2 regions of the Pseudomonas sp. MWU13-2517 genome follow, and region 1 is predicted to be linked to the other one. Evidence: predicted binding sites of a transcription regulator. Region 1 holds the regulator's gene; the other holds the start of a gene.
The links. Region 1 encodes FliA, which starts transcription of late flagellar genes. Its sites were predicted from a motif close to CTAAAGTTTNNNNNNNNNNNGCCGNTAA; they were not measured.

Region 1 (3,913 bases):
CCAACGCCCTTGACCCGCTGTTGCGCAAGCGCGTGGTGTTGATCGATACCGCCGGCCTGCAAGCCAGCGATCCGGCGCTGCGCATGCAATTGGAAAGCCTGGCCGGGCGTGGCATCAAGTCGAAAAATTACCTGGTGCTTGCAACCACCAGCCAGAAACAGGTTCTTACCGCTGCGTACCATAGCTACAAGCGCTGCGGCCTGGCCGGTTGCATCCTCACCAAACTCGACGAAACTGCAAACCTGGGCGAGGTGTTGAGCCTGGCTATCGGGCATGAATTACCGGTCGCCTACCTGACCGACGGGCCGCGGATTCCAGATGATTTGCATCTGCCGCGTCGTCATCAGCTGGTCAGCCGTGCTGTCAGTGTGCAAATGCAAGAAGAGCCTAGCGAGGAAGCGATGGCTGATATGTTCGCCGACCTTTACCACAACCCGGCAAAACGGGTGGGGTGAGGCATGATGAGCACTGTGAAATGTATCTACATTGATGGTCTGCAAGCGATTCGCGCGACCACGCCATGTAGCCTGCGTCTAAGCAAGACAAGGTAAAGAAATAAAATGGGCAGCATGCATCCTGTACAGGTGATCGCGGTGACCGGCGGCAAAGGTGGCGTCGGGAAAACTAACGTGTCGGTGAATTTGTCCCTGGCCCTGGCAGAGCTTGGCCGTCGCGTCATGCTGTTGGATGCTGACCTGGGTCTGGCGAACGTTGACGTTCTGCTGGGGCTGACACCCAAACACACCCTCGCCGACGTGATCGAGGGCCGCTGCGAGCTGCGCGATGTGCTGCTGCAGGGCCCCGGTGGCATTCGCATCGTGCCGGCCGCCTCGGGCACCCAGAGCATGGTGCACCTGAGCCCGGCGCAGCATGCCGGCCTGATCCAGGCGTTCAGCGATATCGGCGACAACCTCGACGTGTTGGTGATCGATACCGCCGCCGGGATCGGCGAATCCGTGGTCAGCTTCGTGCGCGCCGCGCAGGAAGTGTTGCTGGTGGTCTGCGATGAACCCACCTCGATCACCGACGCCTACGCCCTGATCAAACTGCTTAACCGTGACTACGGCATGAACCGCTTCCGGGTGCTGGCCAACATGGCCCAAAGCCCGCAGGAAGGCCGAAACCTGTTCGCCAAGTTGACCAAGGTCACGGACCGTTTCCTCGATGTGGCCTTACAATACGTTGGCGCAGTTCCCTACGACGAGTCGGTGCGCAAGGCTGTGCAAAAGCAGCGTGCAGTCTATGAAGCGTTTCCTCGTTCCAAGTGCGCGCTGGCGTTCAAGGCGATTGCCCAGAAGGTCGATACCTGGCCGTTGCCCGCCAACCCGCGTGGGCATCTGGAGTTTTTCGTCGAGCGATTGGTGCATCAGACGAGCGCAGGACCGGTGCTATGACATCCAGCGGCTACAACCTTTACAAAAAATCGGCGCGTGACAGTCAAGGCGAATTGATCGAGCGTTACGCGCCCCTGGTCAAGCGCATCGCCTACCACCTGCTGGCGCGTCTGCCGGCCAGTGTGCAGGTGGAGGACCTGATCCAGGCCGGCATGATCGGCCTGCTCGAAGTGTCGACCAAATACGACGCGAGCAAAGGCGCGAGTTTCGAGACCTATGCGGGTATCCGTATCCGTGGTGCGATGCTCGATGAAGTGCGTAAAGGGGATTGGGCGCCGCGTTCGGTACATCGCAATACGCGAATGGTCAGTGACGCAATTCGCGCAATTGAAGCAAAAACCGGTCGCGACGCTAAAGATCATGAAGTTGCGGCCGAACTCCAATTGAGTCTCGATGATTATTACGGGATTTTGAACGATACCTTGGGCAGCCGCCTGTTCAGTTTCGACGACCTGTTGCAGGACGGCGAACACGAAGGGCTGCACGAGGACGGCGCGAGTGCACATCTCGAACCGTCGCGCGACTTGGAAGATGAGCGTTTCCAGGGGGCGTTGGCGGACGCGATTGCCAATTTGCCGGAGCGTGAGCGACTGGTGTTGGCGCTGTACTACGACGAAGAGCTGAACCTCAAGGAAATCGGTGAGGTCCTGGGGGTCAGCGAATCGCGTGTCAGCCAACTGCATAGCCAGTGCGCGGCTCGCTTGCGGGGGCGATTGGGAGAGTGGCGCGCGCGCTGACAGGCAGTGTGGGGACACTGCAGACGCGCCGCGAAAGTCGAAGGCTTTCGCGGGGTCGTGCCGTGGTGCCCTGGGCAGTCCTTTTTTGTGTAACGCCTGTTGATTGAAATGGCGCGTCCAGGTGCTGGGCGCGTTTAAGACTGCTTGGAGGTCGAATTGGACAAGAACATGAAAATCCTCATCGTTGATGACTTCTCAACGATGCGGCGGATCATAAAAAATCTGTTGCGTGACCTTGGGTTCACCAACACGATCGAGGCGGATGACGGCCTGACTGCGATTCCGATCCTCAACAGTGGGGCCATCGACTTTCTGGTAACCGACTGGAACATGCCGGGCATGACCGGTATCGAGCTGCTGCGCCACGTGCGCGCCGATGAAAAACTGCGCAGCCTGCCTGTGCTGATGGTGACCGCTGAAGCCAAGCGTGAACAGATCATCGAAGCCGCCCAAGCCGGGGTCAACGGTTACGTGGTCAAACCATTCACCGCATTGGCCTTGAAAGAGAAGATCGAAAAAATCTTCGAACGCATCGGTCATTGATGCTGCCACGGGGGCGCTATGGAGCAAAATGAAACGTCACAGGGAGACTTTGAGTCGACCCTGAAAAAGCATGCTCTTCAGTTGGTCGAGTGCCTTGAAAAAGGTCAGTTCGGCGACGCAGTGCAGTTAATCCATGAGCTCAACCAGACTCGTGACCGCGGCCTGTATCAGGAAGTGGGCAAGCTGACGCGAGAGCTGCACAGTGCGATCGTCAATTTCCAGATTGACCCGCACATGCCCCAGGCCGAAGAGATTTCGCAAATCACCGATGCCACCGAACGCCTGTCCTATGTGGTCAAGCTGACTGAGGCGGCGGCCAACCGCACCATGGACCTGGTGGAAAACGCCACGCCTCTGGTCACCGGCATGGCCAACGAAGCCCAGGCCCTCAGCGTTGACTGGGGCCGCTTCATGCGCCGGGAAGTGGGCGCGGAAGAGTTTCGTGAGTTGGCGCGTCGGGTTGAAGGTTTCCTGTCGCGCAGTGAGCAGGATAACCGCACGGTTTCCAGCAACCTCAACGACATTCTGCTGGCCCAGGATTACCAGGACCTTACCGGTCAAGTGATCAAGCGGGTGACCCAACTGGTCACCGAAGTGGAAAGCAATTTGCTCAAATTGGTGCTGATGGCCGGCCAGGTCGACCGCTTTGCCGGTATCGAACATGACCGCGCAGCGATCCTTTCGGAAAAAGATCCACAAAAACACCTCGCCAAGGGTGAAGGTCCGCAGATTCATGCCGATAAACGTGAAGACGTCGTATCCGGTCAAGATGACGTAGACGATTTGCTGTCCAGTTTAGGCTTTTAGGTCCTGATAACGGCAAATGACGGTCGCGCCACGCCCCGCAAGGTGCAAGGCCAGGCATGAGGAGAGAGGTTTGGTTTTTCCAAATGAACGACGAATAACGACGGCTTGCGCCTTGCGGGGCGCGATCTGCCATTTGCCGTTATCAGGACCTACAGGAGCACCCACATGAGCTTCGGCGCCGATGAAGAGATCCTTCAGGATTTCCTTGTAGAGGCCGGCGAAATATTAGAGCAACTGTCCGAGCAACTGGTCGAGCTGGAAAGCCGCCCGGATGATGCGAACCTGCTCAATGCAATTTTTCGCGGTTTTCACACTGTAAAAGGGGGCGCCGGCTTCCTCCAGCTCCATGAGCTGGTGGAGTGCTGCCACATCGCCGAGAACGTGTTCGACATCCTGCGCAAGGGTGAGCGTCACGTCGATTCGGAGTTGATG
Region 2 (3,913 bases), on a different contig from region 1:
TGGCCAATATGGTCAACGATCCCAAGCTCAATGGGCCGGAGTGTCTGACTCCGGCCTAAACCTTGAACTGATTGATCAAGCGCCGCTGCTGTTCAGCCAATTTGGTCAGGTCCGCACTGGCCGCACTGGACTCATCCGCGCCGCCCGCCACTTCATTGGCCACCTGGCCGATATTGATCACGTTGCGATTGATGTCCTCGGCCACCGCGCTCTGTTCCTCGGCGGCGCTGGCGATCTGGGTATTCATGTCGTTGATCACCGACACGGCCTGGGTGATGGTCTCCAGCGCTTCAGCCGCCTTGGCGGCGTGCTGCACGCTTTCGTCGGTGCGGTTCTGGCTGTCTTCCATCACCCGTACCACATCGCGCGTACCTTGTTGCAACTGCTGGATCATGGCCTGGATTTCTTCGGTGGCTTTCTGGGTTTTTTGCGCCAGATTGCGCACCTCATCCGCGACCACCGCAAAACCGCGCCCTTGCTCACCGGCCCGCGCCGCTTCGATGGCCGCGTTGAGTGCGAGCAAGTTGGTCTGCTCGGCAATCCCGCGAATCGCCGTGAGAATCGCATTGATGTTCTCGCTGTCCTTGGCCAGGGTCTGCACCACGCCCACGGCTTTGCCGATTTCTTCGGCAAGCGCACCGATGGAGGTTGAGGTATCGCGCACAATGCGCATGCCCTGGCTTGCCGCCTGGTCGGCATGGCTGGCGGCTTGCGCCGCCTGGGTAGCGTTGCGCGCCACATCCTGCGCGGTGGCGGTCATCTCGTGCACGGCGGTTGCCACCTGATCGATCTCGACCATTTGTTTGTGCACGCCCTGGTTGGTGCGAATCGCGATGTCAGCGGTGTGTTCCGACGAGTCGCTGACCTTCTGCACCGAACTCACCACTTGCGTGATCATGCCTTGCAGCTTGATCAGGAAAGTATTGAAACCGCTGGCGATCGCGCCCAATTCGTCGGCGCGGTCACTGGTCAGGCGGCGCGTGAGATCGCCTTCGCCCTGGGCGATGTCATTGAGCATGGCCACCATTTGTTTGAGCGGGCGGGCGATGCCGTGGCCTACCAGCCAGATCACCACCAGGCCGAGGCCCGCGATCGCCAGGCCGACCATAGCCATGCCGAAGATATCGGTCTTGCGCTGGGCTTGCAGGTCACTTTGCAGTTTGTTCGAATCCGCCATCACGGCGCTCAGGGGTAGTTGCAGCATCAAGGTCCAGCGCGCTTCAGCCTCGCCGATGTTGAACGGCAGGAACAGCTCGATATGCCCGTGTTCCTTGTCGACGTCGTAGCGCACTTCGCCGACTTTCAATTGGCCGAGATTGGACAGCTCCTGGCTGTCGAGCAGGTCGCCGGCCTTCTCGCCGAGTTTGCTGGCGTCCTTGGTATAGGCCACCAGGCGTCCATTGTTGGAGATCAGCGCCAGTTCGCCGGCGCCGTCGTAGAGGCTCTGGTCGGCGCGGGCCAGCATGTCCTGGATGAAGTTCACCGACAGGTCGGCACCGACGATGCCCTGGAACTTGCCGTCGATCATGATCGGCTCGATAAACGACGCCAGCATCACCATGGCATTGCCCACCTTATACGGGGCAGGGTCAATGGCGCAGGGTTTCTGGCTTTCCTTGGAGCACAGGTAGTACTCGCTGGCGCGTATACCGGTGGAGAGGATTTTCTGGTCGTTGACGTCGGCGAGTTTGTCCAGGCCCAGGCTGCCATCGGCGTTGCGGTACCACCACGGCAGGAAGCGACCGTCGGTGCCCATGCCGACGATCGGGCTGTTCACGTAATTGGCGTCGTTGTGATCGATTGCGTTGGGTTCCCAGCCGATGTAGGCGCCGAGAATTTTCGGGTTACGCACCACCGTTTCATGCAGCAGGCTGATCAGTTGCTCGCGGCCCATCTGCAACGCGGGTTCGCCCTTGGCGTCTTTCATGCCGAGCAGGGCGTTGGTGGTGGCCAAACCTTTGGCGGTCACCAATGGCGCTTCCAGTTCGCGCTGGACCAGTGTGGCCTGGGTCTGCATCAGCGCGGTAAGCCGCTCCTTGATGATTTGCTCGAATTGGGTTTGGGTGCGCTCCTGCACCATTTCCTGCGTGCGCGCACCGGAAAACAAGGCGTAGAGCACCAGCACTGCGACCACGCTCAACACGATGGCGCCAGTAAGTGCCGCCACGGAAAACTGAATCGACTTGAATTTCATGAAGGCTCCGGGCACAGAGAGGGTTGGCTAATGCCAGTCAGTTAAGCGATAGAGCGGACAACGAGTAACCTGTGGCGAGGCAGCTTGCTCCCGTTGGACTGCGTAGCAGGCCCAGTCTTTTCAAGCCCAAAGCTGGGGCCGCTTCGCGACCCAGTGGGAGCACGCTCCCTCGCCACAGTGACTATGCTCATCCTTAACTGACTGCCATTAGGGGGCTCATTTTTTATCGGCCATGCCGCAGGGAGTCTTAAGGTTTGTCCTGCAAATTAGTCGGTGGCGTCGCAAATGGGATGATCACTGGCGTTGTGAGATGTATCCGAAATTTGACGGTTACACGTCTGTTGTATCTGGCTTCTCTATAAATGACCGCCTACGATACGCGCCTGATTTTCAGGGAGAGTGTCATGAAGAAAATAGTGGCGGTAAGCCTACTCGGTTCAGCGGTGCTGCTGGCAGGTTGCCAGTCGGTCAACACCACCAGTGGCGGCGCCGTGGGAGTCGAGCGTAAGCAGTACATGTTCAGCATGTTGTCGAGTCAGGAAGTCGACCAGATGTATGCCCAGTCCTACCAGCAGACCCTGGGTGAGGCGAGCGGCAAGGGTTTGGTGGACAAGACCAGCGCCAACGCCAAACGCGTACAGGCCATTGCCAACCGTTTGATCGCCCAGGCGCCGACCTTCCGCCCGGATGCGGCGCAGTGGAAGTGGGAAGTGAACCTGATCAAGAGCGATGAGATGAACGCCAACTGCGGGCCTGGCGGCAAGATCTTCGTGTACAGCGCGTTGATCGACAATCTCAAGCTCACCGATGACGAGCTGGCTGCGGTAATGGGTCATGAGATTGCCCACGCCTTGCGTGAACACGGCCGTGAAGCCATGTCCAAGGCATATGGCATCGAGATGGCCAAGCAGGGCGCTGGTGCGCTGTTCGGCCTGGGCCAGGACAGCCTGGCACTGGCCGATACGGTCACCAACTACGGCATGACCTTGCCTAACAGCCGCGCCAATGAAAACGAAGCAGACCTGATCGGCCTGGAGCTTTCGGCCCGCGCCGGCTACAACCCGAACGCCGCCATCACGTTGTGGAACAAGATGGCCAAGGCGTCAGAAGGTGCGCCACCGGAGTTCATGAGTACTCACCCGGCGTCCGACAGCCGGATCGCCTCGTTGCAGGCGGCGATTCCGAAGGTGATGCCGCTCTACCAGCAGGCCAAAAAATCCTGATCTTGTAGAAAATCCAATGCGGGAGCGGCTTTCCGCTCCCGCATTGGATCGGGTTTACCGCCTTAGATCCAGCCGCTGCTCTGCATGGCCTTGTACACCGCCACGATCGCCAGGATGAAAAACGCCGAAGCCGCCAGTCGACGAATCAAGGTCAGCGGTAGTTTTTCCGCCGCAAAGTTCCCCGCTAATACCACCGGTACGTTGGCAATCAGCATGCCCAGGGTGGTGCCGATAATCACCAGCCACAATTCCGGGTACTGCGCTGCCAGCATCACCGTGGCGATTTGTGTCTTGTCGCCGATTTCGGCAAGGAAGAACGCGATCAGCGTGGTCAGAAACGGCCCGAATTTGCGTGTGGTACTGGCTTCGTCATCGTCGAGTTTGTCCGGCACCAGGGTCCACAGTGCCGTGGCACAGAAGCTCGCCGCCAGGATCCAGTGCAATACCGCATCCGAGAAGAAACTGCCGAACCAGGCCCCCACGGCACCGGCCGCCG

Region 2: the regulator FliA is predicted to act here: its motif matches at 2,418-2,445, upstream of M5B97_RS16395 (methyl-accepting chemotaxis protein).

Annotation. Positions count from the first base shown of each region.
Region 1 is NZ_JALMFA010000005.1:7,966-11,878, reverse strand. It holds gene flhF (flagellar biosynthesis protein FlhF) at 1-455, shown strand, start outside; gene fleN (flagellar synthesis regulator FleN) at 561-1,394, shown strand; gene fliA (RNA polymerase sigma factor FliA) at 1,391-2,131, shown strand; gene M5B97_RS08600 (chemotaxis response regulator CheY) at 2,300-2,674, shown strand; gene M5B97_RS08595 (protein phosphatase CheZ) at 2,693-3,481, shown strand; gene M5B97_RS08590 (chemotaxis protein CheA) at 3,647-3,913, shown strand, end outside.
Region 2 is NZ_JALMFA010000010.1:159,247-163,159, forward strand. It holds gene M5B97_RS16390 (SOS response-associated peptidase) at 1-59, shown strand, start outside; gene M5B97_RS16395 (methyl-accepting chemotaxis protein) at 56-2,194, opposite strand; gene M5B97_RS16400 (M48 family metallopeptidase) at 2,599-3,417, shown strand; gene M5B97_RS16405 (TMEM165/GDT1 family protein) at 3,480-3,913, opposite strand, start outside.